Regions from separate parts of the Phyllobacterium sp. UNC302MFCol5.2 genome, predicted to be linked through region 3. Evidence: predicted binding sites of a transcription regulator. Region 3 holds the regulator's gene; each other region holds the start of a gene.
The links. The regulator LexA, encoded in region 3, represses DNA repair genes until DNA is damaged. The targets are predictions, from matches to a motif close to TGTTCNNNNTGTGTTCNG.

Region 1: uvrA (excinuclease ABC subunit UvrA) is a predicted target of LexA. The motif match lies at 2,157-2,174, and genes of this name have one in related genera.
Region 2: dnaE (DNA polymerase III subunit alpha) is a predicted target of LexA. The motif match lies at 2,108-2,125, and genes of this name have one in related genera.
Region 4: BR48_RS0109870 (helicase-related protein) is a predicted target of LexA. The motif match lies at 1,242-1,259, and genes of this name have one in related genera.

What each region holds. Positions count from the first base shown of each region.
Region 1 is NZ_JMLL01000017.1:29,312-32,472, forward strand. Features, by position in the region: gene uvrA (excinuclease ABC subunit UvrA) at 1-2,010, opposite strand, end outside; gene BR48_RS0121500 (single-stranded DNA-binding protein) at 2,428-2,943, shown strand; gene hisD (histidinol dehydrogenase) at 3,078-3,161, opposite strand, start outside.
Region 2 is NZ_JMLL01000013.1:160,856-164,016, reverse strand. Features, by position in the region: gene dnaE (DNA polymerase III subunit alpha) at 1-1,834, opposite strand, end outside; gene BR48_RS0117470 (ABC transporter ATP-binding protein) at 2,292-2,975, opposite strand; gene BR48_RS0117465 (lipoprotein-releasing ABC transporter permease subunit) at 2,976-3,161, opposite strand, start outside.
Region 3 is NZ_JMLL01000013.1:307,249-310,409, reverse strand. Features, by position in the region: gene BR48_RS24920 (hypothetical protein) at 1-1,385, shown strand, start outside; gene lexA (transcriptional repressor LexA) at 1,551-2,270, shown strand; gene BR48_RS24915 (ComEC/Rec2 family competence protein) at 2,264-3,161, opposite strand, start outside.
Region 4 is NZ_JMLL01000010.1:1,625,413-1,628,573, forward strand. Features, by position in the region: gene BR48_RS0109860 (acetyl-CoA C-acetyltransferase) at 1-7, shown strand, start outside; gene BR48_RS0109865 (beta-ketoacyl-ACP reductase) at 130-855, shown strand; gene BR48_RS0109870 (helicase-related protein) at 1,417-3,161, shown strand, end outside.

The DNA.
Region 1 (3,161 bases), on a different contig from region 3:
GAAGGTCGACTTGCCGCCGCCCGACACGCCCGTCACCGCTGTAAAGGTGCCGAGCGGGATTTCCGCCGAAACATTCTTGAGATTGTTGCCGCGTGCGCCGACGACCTTGATGCGCTTCTTGTTCAGCTTGCGCCGCTCTGATGGCACGGCCACTTCGATCGCGCCGGAAAGGTATTTGCCGGTCAGCGATTTTGGGCTCGCCATGATGTCGGCGGGCGTTCCCTGGGCGATGATTTCGCCGCCATGGATACCAGCCGCCGGTCCAATGTCGACGACATAATCAGCCGTCAGGATCGCGTCTTCATCATGTTCTACGACGATTACCGTGTTGCCGAGATCCCGCAGGTGACGCAGCGTCTTCAATAGTTGCTCGTTGTCGCGCTGGTGCAGGCCAATTGACGGTTCATCAAGGACATAAAGCACGCCCGTCAGGCCAGAGCCGATTTGCGAGGCGAGCCGGATACGCTGGCTCTCGCCGCCCGACAAGGTGCCGGAATTGCGTGACAGCGCGAGATAATCGAGGCCGACATCGTTCAGAAAGCGTAGGCGCTCGCGGATCTCCTTGAGAATGCGCGCGGCAATCTCGGTCTGCTTGTCATTGAACGTCTTGTCGATGTCGCGGAACCAGGCGTCGGCATGGCGGATGGACTTCTCGGTGACCTCGCCGATGTGCAATCCGCCGATCTTGACGGCCAGCGCCTCGGGCTTCAGCCGGTAGCCGTTGCAGGCCGGGCAGGGGGTGCCGGACATGAAGCGTTCGATTTCCTCACGCGACCAGGCGGAATCCGTTTCCTTCCAGCGACGCTCGAGGTTCGGAATGACGCCCTCGAAAGGCTTGGTCGTGCGGTACGACCGCAGACCGTCATCATAGGCGAACTGGACTTCGCGGTTCCCGGTGCCATAGAGGATGGCTTTTTGGGCCTCTTCGCTCAAATCGCTCCAACGGTCGCCAAGCTTGAAGCCATAGGCTGCGCCGAGCGCGTCCAGCGTCTGGTTGTAGTAGGGCGAACTCGACTTCGACCACGGTGCGATGGCTCCGTTCTTGAGTGTCACATTCTCATCAGGCACGATCATGGTCGGATCGATGGCCTTTTGCGTGCCAAGTCCATCGCAGGTCGGGCAGGCGCCGAATGGATTGTTGAACGAGAACAGCCGCGGCTCAATCTCGGGAATGGTAAATCCCGAAACCGGGCAGGCAAATTTTTCCGAGAACATGAGCCGTTCATGGGTCTCGTTCTTCGACTTGTTGGCGGATTCACTCGCCGTCTCGTCAGCCGGCAACGGCTTGTCGGCAAATTCCGCGATGGCGATGCCGTCGGCGAGTTTCAGGCAGGTCTCGAGACTGTCGGCAAGGCGCGCCGACATGTCCGGGCGCACGACGATACGATCGACCACAACGTCGATATCGTGCTTGTACTTCTTGTCGAGGGCGGGGACATCGGCGATTTCATAAAAGATGCCGTCCACCTTGACGCGCTGGAAGCCGCGTTTCTGCAGATCCGCCAGTTCCTTGCGGTACTCACCCTTACGGCCGCGGACAATCGGCGCGAGAATGAAAAGGCGCGTGCCTTCCTCAAGCGCCAGGACGCGATCGACCATCTGGCTGACCGTCTGGCTTTCAATCGGCAGCCCCGTTGCCGGCGAATAGGGAATACCGACGCGCGCGAACAGCAGGCGCAGATAATCATAGATTTCCGTAACCGTGCCGACCGTGGAACGCGGATTGCGGCTGGTTGTCTTCTGCTCGATCGAGATAGCCGGCGACAGGCCATCGATCTGGTCGACGTCCGGCTTCTGCATCATTTCAAGGAATTGCCGCGCATAGGCCGACAGGCTCTCGACATAGCGACGCTGTCCCTCCGCATAGATCGTGTCGAAGGCGAGCGACGACTTCCCCGATCCGGACAGCCCCGTCATGACAATCAGCTTGTCGCGCGGCAGATCGAGGTCAATATTCTTCAAGTTGTGTTCGCGAGCACCGCGAATGGAAATATACTTCTGATCGCTCATGAGTCTTGCCTTTGAGGCACGCCGTTTGGAAGGAGGGATTGCTCTCAGGCGAGAGACTTTCCCTTATTTAGAAAGTCTTTGGCGATTTGCGAGATCAAACCCGGTCGGAATCACCATAGCCATGTTGACATTGCTAGGGCAAGTGATAGAACAAAAATAGAACAAAGGGCAAGAGACTTGCCGATCGTCGCAAAGCGCTTCGCGATGAAAGTGCATTGTGCGGCATCCTGGCGACAGGTTGCACAACAATCATATGCCAAACCTCCTGACAGATTTGGCAGGAGCCTATCAGCTGGACGGCGAAGCGGGAAATGCGCGGGCTGTATATTGTGGATAGCGGTAATCAATTGCCCGCCGTCCATGCGCGTTCTGTATGATGGCCGAAATTTTTAGAACAGGGTTGATGGAGTTCATATCATGGCAGGCAGTGTCAACAAGGTCATTCTGGTAGGCAATCTTGGCGCTGACCCGGAAGTGCGGAGGCTCGGTTCGGGCGATCCTGTCGTCAATCTGCGCATCGCCACCTCAGAAAGCTGGCGCGACAAGAACAGCGGCGAGCGCAAGGAAAAGACCGAGTGGCACAGCGTCGTCATCTTCAACGACAATCTCGCCAAGGTCGCCGAGCAATATTTGAAGAAGGGCATGAAGGTCTATCTCGAAGGCGCCCTGCAGACACGCAAATGGCAGGACCAGACCGGGAATGACCGCTACTCGACCGAGGTCGTGCTGCAGAAGTTCCGCGGCGAACTTCAGATGCTGGATTCGCGCGGCGAGAGCGGTGGCCGGTCCTTCGACAACAATTCGGCGCGCGGGCAGGTTTCCGACAATGACTATGGCTCCGACTTCGGCCGTTCCAACGCATCGTCTTCGAGCAGTTCCTCCAGTTCTGGCGGGAATTTCTCGCGCGATCTCGACGACGAAATCCCGTTCTAGGCCGGAATAGTCGAGTATTTGTAAAGCAATCGCACCTACGAGCGGAAGGTACTCCTAATGCCGACGGCTATCGGCTGCGTAGCAGTTTCGGTTGCCAGATGCTCAGCGACGGGCAATCTTCGAACGCAGAGGGCTCAGATTGCCGACTCGCCTTGGCGAATTCTGAGTGCGGCCGCACGCCGATGGCCCTCCATGCCCTCCGTCCGGCTTTGCCGTAC
Region 2 (3,161 bases), 150 kb from region 3:
GATTGGAAAGGTCGACCGCGATTCCGCGCCGCTTGACGAGGTTGACCGCGGTTTGCAGCACGGTCAGCGTCTTAAGGCCGAGGAAGTCGAACTTTACGAGCCCCGCTTCTTCCACCATCTTCATGTTGAACTGGGTGACCGGCATGTCCGAACGCGGATCGCGGTACATCGGCACGAGTTCCGACAGCGGCCGGTCACCGATGACGATACCGGCTGCGTGAGTAGAGGCGTGGCGATAAAGGCCTTCGAGCTTGAGCGAAATATCGAGCAGCCGCTCGACCACCGGCTCCTTGTCGCGCTCCTCGCGAAGACGCGGCTCATCCTCGATGGCTTTCGACAGCGTAACCGGGTTGGCGGGGTTGGCCGGAACCATCTTGGTCAGGCGGTCGACCTGGCCATAGGGCATTTCGAGAACGCGCCCGACATCGCGCAGCACGGCGCGGGCCTGCAGTGTTCCGAACGTGATGATCTGCGCCACCTGATCGCGGCCATACTTGCCCTGCACATAGCGGATGACTTCATCGCGCCTCTCCTGGCAGAAATCGATGTCAAAGTCGGGCATCGATACACGATCGGGATTGAGAAAGCGCTCGAACAGCAGTGAGAAGCGCAACGGATCGACGTCGGTGATCGTCAGCGCATAGGCGACGAGCGAACCCGCACCCGAGCCGCGACCCGGCCCAACCGGAATGTCATGGGCCTTTGCCCATTTGATGAAGTCAGAAACGATGAGAAAGTATCCCGGATATTTCATCCGGGTGATGATCGAGATCTCGTATTCGAGTCGTTCTGCATATTGCTCGGGCGTATGGCCCTCAGCCAGACCCTGTTGCTGGATACGCTGGGCAAGACCCTCCCGCGCCTGCCGGGCGAGTTCATCGGCCTCCGCCTGGAGGGCCGCATCGGGATCATCGCTTTCGCCGGTAAAGCGCGGCAGGATCGGAGCGCGATTCTTGGGATAATAGGAACAACGCAGCGCTATCTCGACACTGTTTTCGATTGCCTCCGGCAGATCGGCGAAGAGCGCCACCATCTCCGCTTCGCTTTTCAGATAGTGGTCCGACGTGAGGCGGCGCCGGTCGTCGATGGAAAGGAGCGAACCCGAGGCAATGGCAAGCAGCGCATCGTGCGCCTCGTAGTCTTCGCTTTTTGAAAAGAACACATCGTTCGTCGCTACAATCGGCAATTCCAGCTCATAGGCCAGTTCGACCTGCGCTGCCTCCAGAGCACGATCGTACCCCGCATGTCGCTGTAATTCGACGTAGAGCCTATCCCCGAACTGCGACCGCAACAGGCTCAGGCGCTGGCGGGCCCGGTCACTGCGGTCGTCCTTGATCGCTTTGGCGATCGGCCCCTCCGGTCCGCCCGTCAAGGCAATGATGCCGTCGGTTCTGCCGGGAAGCCAGTCCGCCGCTATGTGAATTGGATCGCCAGCAGGTGATTCAAGGTAGGCACGGCTCACGAGGCGAACGAGATTGGCATAGCCAGCCTCGGTGGCGGCGATCAGTACGAACGGGGCAAGACCAAGCGCCTCGCGCCGATTGGCGCTGCGGCTTTCTTCGGCCTGGTCGTGGAAAGCAATGTCGAGCTGGCAACCGATGATAGGCTGCAATCCTGCTTTCGAACCCTTCTGCGCAAACTCGAGTGCGCCGAAGAGGTTGTTCGTATCGGTGATTGCCAGCGCCGGAAACTTGCTGGCAACCGCAAGGTCGATGACCTTGGGAACCTGCAATGCGCCTTCGAGCAGCGAATAGGCGGAGTGAACCCTCAGGTGGACGAATCGCAGCGCCTGCGCGTTTGCCTTGCCGCCGCTATTGCCCTGCCCGTCTGCCAATTGTCGTCTCCGGATATTGAACGGAGAACTGATTCACCGCTGCGGCATAGTCGAACAAGCGCCACACGGTGTCCACCCGTATTGGGGTTCTTGCCCGACCGCAACAGTGGATAGAGCAAGATCGCGCGGGCTGACGCTTTGCCGCGCGATCTCAGATTTTCAGATTACGCTGACCCACATTGCGAAAGTGGCAATGAAAAGGCTGACAGTAACGAATGACATGACGTCCTGGAAAAGTTCGCTCATCGGTAAAACCCTTCTTCGTTGTCTCTATGTATATGTTTTGTTCTATTTTTGTTCTAAAGTCAAGCGAACCAGAGCGCGGGTTGGCGCTATGGTTTGCAAAATCTTAAGAGAAGATGAACGATGTCCGCAGCGAAGCGCATTTGAACAGGATTATTTGACCGCGCGCTTCATTTTGGACGCGACTGTCAGGCCCCCGAAAATCCCCGGGGGATCAAAGATCGGTGATCTTACCGTCCTTCAGGGTCACGCGCCGGTCCATGCGGCGGGCGAGATCGAAATTGTGTGTCGCGATCATCGCCGAAAGCCCGGATTGGCGAACGAGCGCCTCCAGAGCTTCAAACACATAGGACGAGGTAACAGGATCGAGATTGCCGGTAGGCTCGTCAGCCAGGAGCACCAGCGGCGCGTTAGCGACCGCACGTGCGATCGCCACACGCTGCTGCTCGCCGCCCGAAAGTTCGCTCGGCCGGTGCGAAGCCCTCGCCCCGACCTTCATGTAATCGAGGAGCTGCTGCGCCCGCTCAGCCGCTATCCCTGGCTTCATACCGCGAATCATCTGCGGCATCATCACGTTTTCAAGTGCGGAAAACTCCGGCAGGAGATGATGAAACTGGTAGACGAAGCCAATGTCGTTGCGGCGGATTGCGGTACGTTCTTCATCAGAAAGCGTGCCGCACGACCTTCCGGAAAGAATCACATCGCCGCTGTCGGGCCGCTCCAGAAGTCCGGCCGTATGAAGCAGGGTCGACTTGCCGGCGCCCGACGGTGCGACAAGGGCCACCATCTCGCCCTTGCCCAGCGCGAAATTTGCGTCGTTGAGGATCACCAATTCGCGGTCGATCTCATTGTACCGACGGCCGACGCCCGTCAGTTGAAGAATGGGACCGGCTGCCATCTATTCGTACCTCAGGGCTTCAACTGGATCGAGCTTGGCTGCGCGCCAGGCGGGAAAAAGGGTTGCAAGGAATGATAGAACCAGCGCCATGAGGATGACCGAAAACGTCTCGTTGAAGTCCATCTTGGCCGGAAGCGTGCTGAGAAAATAGAGTTCCGGATTGAACAGGGTTGTTCCGGACAGCCA
Region 3 (3,161 bases):
ACTGGAAAGCCTCTTTCGGCGTCACCTATCTCGAACTCAGTAATCCGCTCGCAACAGCTTCGAACAAGTCCGGCTATGACGGGTCGCGGCTCGATGCCGGCGCTCGTCTCGAATATGCACCCGATGCCGAACATACCTATTACGGCTTCGGACAAGGAACTTTGTCGCGATCCGGCGACATCGAGCGCGGCGACCGTCTTGGCGTCGGCGCCGAATATCAGCTCACCGAAAAGATCGGGCTAAACGGCGAAGTATCCTATGGCGCGACCGGGCTCGGCGCCCTCGCCGCCGTCACCTATGAGCCGACAGCGGAGGATAGTTACTATCTCGGCTACCGCCTCGACCCCGATCGCGCTTTCGACCTTGACCGAACCTACGATCTCGACGGGACTGATTACGGCGCGATCGTCATCGGCGCGCGCCGCAAGCTTGACGACTATTGGTCGACCTATGCTGAGAACAATTACGACCTGTTCGGGAGGCGCAATTCGCTCGCTCAAACCTACGGTGTCGTCTACACGCCCGATACCAGATGGACGGTCGATGGCGGGCTGGAGATCGGCACAGTCGAAGACGATACGATCGATCCCTCGACAAATCTCGAACGCTCCGATTTCGACCGCAAGGCGATCTCCCTGTCGGTCGGCTACAAGGATGAGGATCGCATTGCCGCGCGCATTCGCGGTGAGACGCGTTTTGAAGATTCCGACGATGATACCCGCGATCTCAACACCTACCTCTTCGCAACCGGATTCAGCTGGAAAACGAACGACAACTGGCGGCTGCTCGCCAATATCGATTCAGTACTCTCGGACTCGAACGGTGATGGTTCGTTCAGGGATGGCGACTATGTCGAAGCCTCGCTCGGCTATGCCTACCGTCCAATCACGAATGACCGGCTGAACGCCCTTTTCAAATACACCTGGCTTTACGATCTTCCGGGCGAGGATCAGGTCAGCGCGGTGACTGGCGACGAATACGGGCCGGCACAGCGCAGCAACATTCTTTCCGCCGATTTGACCTACGATCTCGTTCCCTGGCTGTCCGTCGGCGCGAAATATGGCTTCCGCTACGGCGAAGTGCGCGAGCGGCTTCAGGACGATCTCGACGCATTCTCCGATTGGCAGACTTCCTCGGCGCATCTTGGCATTGTTCGAACCGATTTTCATATCGTCAAGAAATGGGACGCCTTGCTGGAAGGGCGGGTTATGTACATGGCCGAGGCGGATACGACAGATCTTGGCGTGCTCACCGCCGTTTATCGCCACGTCGGTGACAACTTCAAGGTCGGCGTCGGCTATAATTTCGGGAATTTCTCCGACGATCTGCGCGACCTGACGCTCAACGACCGCGGTGTGTTCTTCAACGTCGTCGGCAAGTACTGACGCATCGGCGTTGTTCATCGCGCAGGTGCCGGCAACGGGCCAGATGCGCTATTTGGATATCGGCGCACTCTTTCTACACGACATATTAATACTTGTGGAACACAACTGGAACAGATAGTGTTTGTTCTGGTTTTGTTTTTCCGATTCCGTTTCGAAGGATCGCCGATGCTCACGCGTAAACAACACGAACTTCTGCTCTTTATCCATGAGCGTCTTAAGGAAACCGGCATCCCTCCATCCTTCGACGAGATGAAGGATGCATTGGACCTTGCGTCCAAATCAGGGATACATCGGCTGATAACAGCGCTCGAGGAACGAGGTTTCATTCGACGGCTTGCTAACCGTGCGCGGGCGCTGGAAGTCCTGCGCCTGCCGGATTCAATTGCGCCTGGTCTCAATGCGCAAAAGAAATTTTCGCCAAGCGTGATCGAGGGCAGCCTCGGCCGCAATGTCGCCCCCCCCCGCCCGCAGCCACGCGCTTCGGATGATGAGGGTGCGCCGACGATCGTCAACATACCCGTCATGGGCCGGATCGCGGCCGGTGTGCCAATATCGGCCATCCAGAATCAGACGCATATGATCGGCCTGCCGCCGGACATGATCGGCAGCGGGGAGCATTATGCGCTGGAGGTCAAGGGCGATTCAATGATCGAGGCGGGCATCTTCGACGGCGATACGGTCGTCATCCGGCGCGGCGACACCGCCAATCCCGGTGAAATCGTGGTTGCGCTTGTCGATGACGAAGAGGCAACCTTGAAGCGCTTTCGGCGCAAAGGGGCATCGATTGCTCTCGAAGCCGCCAATCCGGCCTATGAGACGCGCATATTCGGGCCGGATCGGGTGCGCGTGCAGGGCAAGCTGGTCGGTTTGATCCGCCGTTACTGACGTGTCGGGTTTTCCTGATCGTCTGCCGGTGGCTTGGTCTTTGCGGCACGCCGTTGCGGTTTTTGCTCCGCAAGATTGCGGGCGGTGCGGGAAAAAGCCCGATAGGCGTTCCATGGGCGCTGAGGGGAGCCCACGGCGTAGATAATGTTTGCAGACTGGAGGCGTGCCTGCAGTTGTTCTACAGCAAATGCAGCCGCATCAAGGCCGGACGGTGGATCGACCTTGTTGTCGCCGAACCTGATTTCTGCGGAACCGCGTAGCGCCAGGTCCTGCGCCGTAATTACAAGAACGTCCCCCGGCTCGCAGGTTGCTGTGGGACCGGTAAAGGCAAGGACGACGATATCGCCCTCGGCACAAGCCGTTGATTTTTTGGTCGGATCGTCCGTATAGGCGACGATCAGGCCGCCGGCTTCCCTCGCCAGGCACACGCCGTCGGCGCACTCAAATTGTCCATCGGCCGGCGATGAGCCATTCTTTGCCGGCGTTAGCACTTGAATTGCGCCGTACCCCTGCTGCCAGTTATCGAGGGTGAACCGGCTTGCTGTTGCGCGGTTCACCGCCAGCGCGTCATCAGGTGCACTCAAGGCAACGAGTTTGCCTTCTTCGGCAATCACTATATCCGGCGGACGTGCAGAGCGGAGCGGCACTATGGCCAATGCCATTACTGCAAATCCAACGAGCCGCAGCCGCGTTGTCAGCAACATGAGCAGGACCAGCCCCGCGGTCATCAAAAGCAGGCTCGTTTGCGGCATTGATCCGAAATTGCCGCTTGGCGAATGCGCGCTGACCATCTTCGCGATCGCAATGACCCATTCGATGCCGCGTTCCATGACAGCAAACGGCAGCCAATCGAGATCAAATGGCATCGCAAGAACAGCAAGCACCGCAAAC
Region 4 (3,161 bases), on a different contig from region 3:
GGACTAATCCGCTGAGGACCGGCGCGCATTTGACGGGCCGGTCCATTTCGCACGGTCGGTAGGCCCTGCGCTTTCGATTTTCTCAACATTTTCTTGATTGGCATAAATACGTTTAAAGGGAGGGCGACAATGACAAAAACAGCAATCGTAACAGGCGGAACACGTGGCATCGGCGCTGCCATAAGCATTGCGCTGAAGAAGGCCGGCTATAATGTTGCGGCAAACTACGCCGGCAATGACGAAGCGGCGCAGAAATTCAGCAAGGAAACCGGCATACCAGCCTACAAATGGGACGTGTCCAACTATGAGGAATGCGCAGCCGGCATAGCCAAGATCGAGGCCGATCTCGGCCCGGTCGCCGTTCTCGTCAACAATGCCGGCATCACGCGCGATGCAATGTTCCACAAGATGACGCCGGCGCAGTGGAATGACGTCATCAATACGAACCTCACGGGCCTCTTCAACATGACGCACCCGGCGTGGAACGGCATGCGTGACCGCAAATTTGGGCGGGTGATCAACATATCGTCGATCAACGGTCAGAAGGGCCAGGCGGGACAGGCGAATTATTCGGCGTCGAAGGCAGGCGATATCGGCTTCACCAAGGCGCTGGCCCAGGAGGGCGCGCGCGCCGGCATCACCGTCAACGCCATCTGCCCGGGCTATATCGGCACAGAGATGGTGCGCGCGATCGACGAGAAGGTGCTCAACGAGCGCATCATTCCGCAAATCCCGGTCGGCCGTCTCGGTGAGCCGGAGGAAGTCGCGCGTTGCGTGGTGTTCCTGGCATCGGACGATGCCGGCTTCATCACCGGCTCCACGATCTCGGCGAATGGCGGACAATATTTCAGCTGATCCTGCCAAAGAGTGTCGCGCGGTCTCGCGAGACACTCTTCATTCGCAAGCCCTGAATCTTCTCCTAACAGCGATGTCGTACTTGCGTAACAAGGCGCGAAACGACAGGGCTTTACCTGGCCGTTGCGCGCTTCCAGTCGGATTCGCAGGAGTAAAACCACACGCAGTACTTTTCTGCTCGAATTTCTAATAACTTATTGAATTTACAGTCGTATTTTATTCAATCGGGCGTCTTTCATTCTGGCATTATCGTTAATGCAGATGCCACAGGACTGCTCATCTCGGCAAAAGCCGATTCAGCATTTAGCTGGACTCGGATTGCAAAAATCTACATATTGCCGTGAACAAATCAGGAATCTCATCCTAGAGCTGATTCGTAGCTGATTCGTTCTTCTCGCGTTCTATTTCTTAATGGAAGACTCCGTGAATCGGTTCATGATTGTTTATCCGGTCGCCCCCGCATACTTTCTGTCGGACGTTGAAAGTGCTACGCGGAAAAGCATGCCCGGCTACTACTCATTCACCTGATTGGGCCTTGGTACCGGTATTGGAATGTAGTTGATGAACCTTATGCCCACCTCTGAACTTCCTCTCGTCCTGACGGGCCGTGACGTTACGGCCGTACTCGGACCGACAAATACGGGAAAGACGCATCTCGCCATTGAACGGATGCTATCGCACCAGACCGGGATGATCGGCCTGCCGCTGCGGCTACTCGCGCGCGAGGTCTATAACCGCGTGGTGCAGCGGGTCGGCGTGGCAAACGTTGCGCTGATAACGGGCGAGGAAAAGATCAATCCAGTCGGCGCGCGCTATTCAGTCTGCACAGTGGAAGCCATGCCGCGCCAGACCGACATGGATTTCGTCGCCATCGACGAGGTGCAGCTCGCCAATGATCTCGAGCGCGGGCACATATTCACCGATCGCATCCTGCATCTGCGCGGACGCCAGGAAACATTGTTGCTCGGCGCCGCCACCATGCGCGGTATTCTCGAAAAGCTCCTGCGCGGCATTTCCGTCGTCACGCGGCCGCGGCTTTCCAACCTCACCTATGCGGGATCGAAGAAGATTACCCGCCTGCCGCCGCGCACCGCGGTCGTAGCCTTCGCGGCCGAGGAGGTCTATGCGATCGCCGAACTCATCCGGCGCCAGAACGGCGGCGCTGCCGTGGTGATGGGCGCCTTGAGTCCCCGGACGCGCAATGCGCAGGTCGAAATCTACCAGTCGGGCGATGTCGACTATCTGGTCGCGACCGACGCGATCGGCATGGGTCTCAACCTTGATGTCGACCATGTCGCCTTTGCCCAGGACCGGAAATTTGACGGCTATCAGTTCCGCAACCTTTCTTCGGCCGAGATCGGCCAGATTGCCGGCCGAGCCGGGCGGCACTTGCGCGACGGTACCTTTGGGGTCACGGGGGCAATTTCCGGTTTTTCCGAGGAGCTGGTGCAACGCGTCGAGTCGCACACATTCGACCCGGTCAAGATATTGCAGTGGCGGACGGCTCGTTTCGACTATTCGAGCATCGCTGCGCTGAAGCGTTCGATCGAGACACCGGCACCGATCGAAGGGCTGACGCGTGCGCTCCCCGCCGTCGACCAGCAAGCGCTCGAGTTTCTTTCGGCCGATCCCGACGTTGCCCCGCTTGCCAATACGCCGGAGCGCGTGGCGCTGTTGTGGGATGCCTGCGCGCTTCCAGACTACCGCAAGATCGCGCCGGCGCAGCATGCCGACATCATCGCGTCGGTCTATACCGATCTCGTCGAATTCGGTCATGTAAACGAGAATTACATGGCCGAAGAGGTGCGCCGGGCCGATTCCACGGACGGTGACATTGACGCTCTTTCACGCAGGATCGCCCAGATCAGAACGTGGACTTTTGTGTCGCACAGGCCCGGATGGCTGGCAGATCCGACACATTGGCAAGAAAAGACGCGTGAAATTGAGGACAGACTATCCGATGCACTGCATGAACGGTTGACGAAACGCTTCGTAGACCGCAGGACAAGCGTGCTTATGAGGCGCCTGAGAGAGAATACAATGCTAGAAGCCGAAATCAGCCCTGCCGGGGACGTCGTTGTCGAAGGGCACCATGTTGGACGCCTGGACGGATTCCGTTTCACAACGGACGCACAGGTCGAGGGAACGGATGCCAAAGCCCTCCGGGCAGCCGCGCAAAAAGCCCTGGCTGCGGAGTTCGAGAGCCGGGCAGAGCGCTTTGCCGCGTCTGCCAATGGCGACTTCGCCCTCGGGTCGGATGGAACCCTGCGCTGGATAGGCGCCCCGATCGCGTCGGTGGTGCCGGG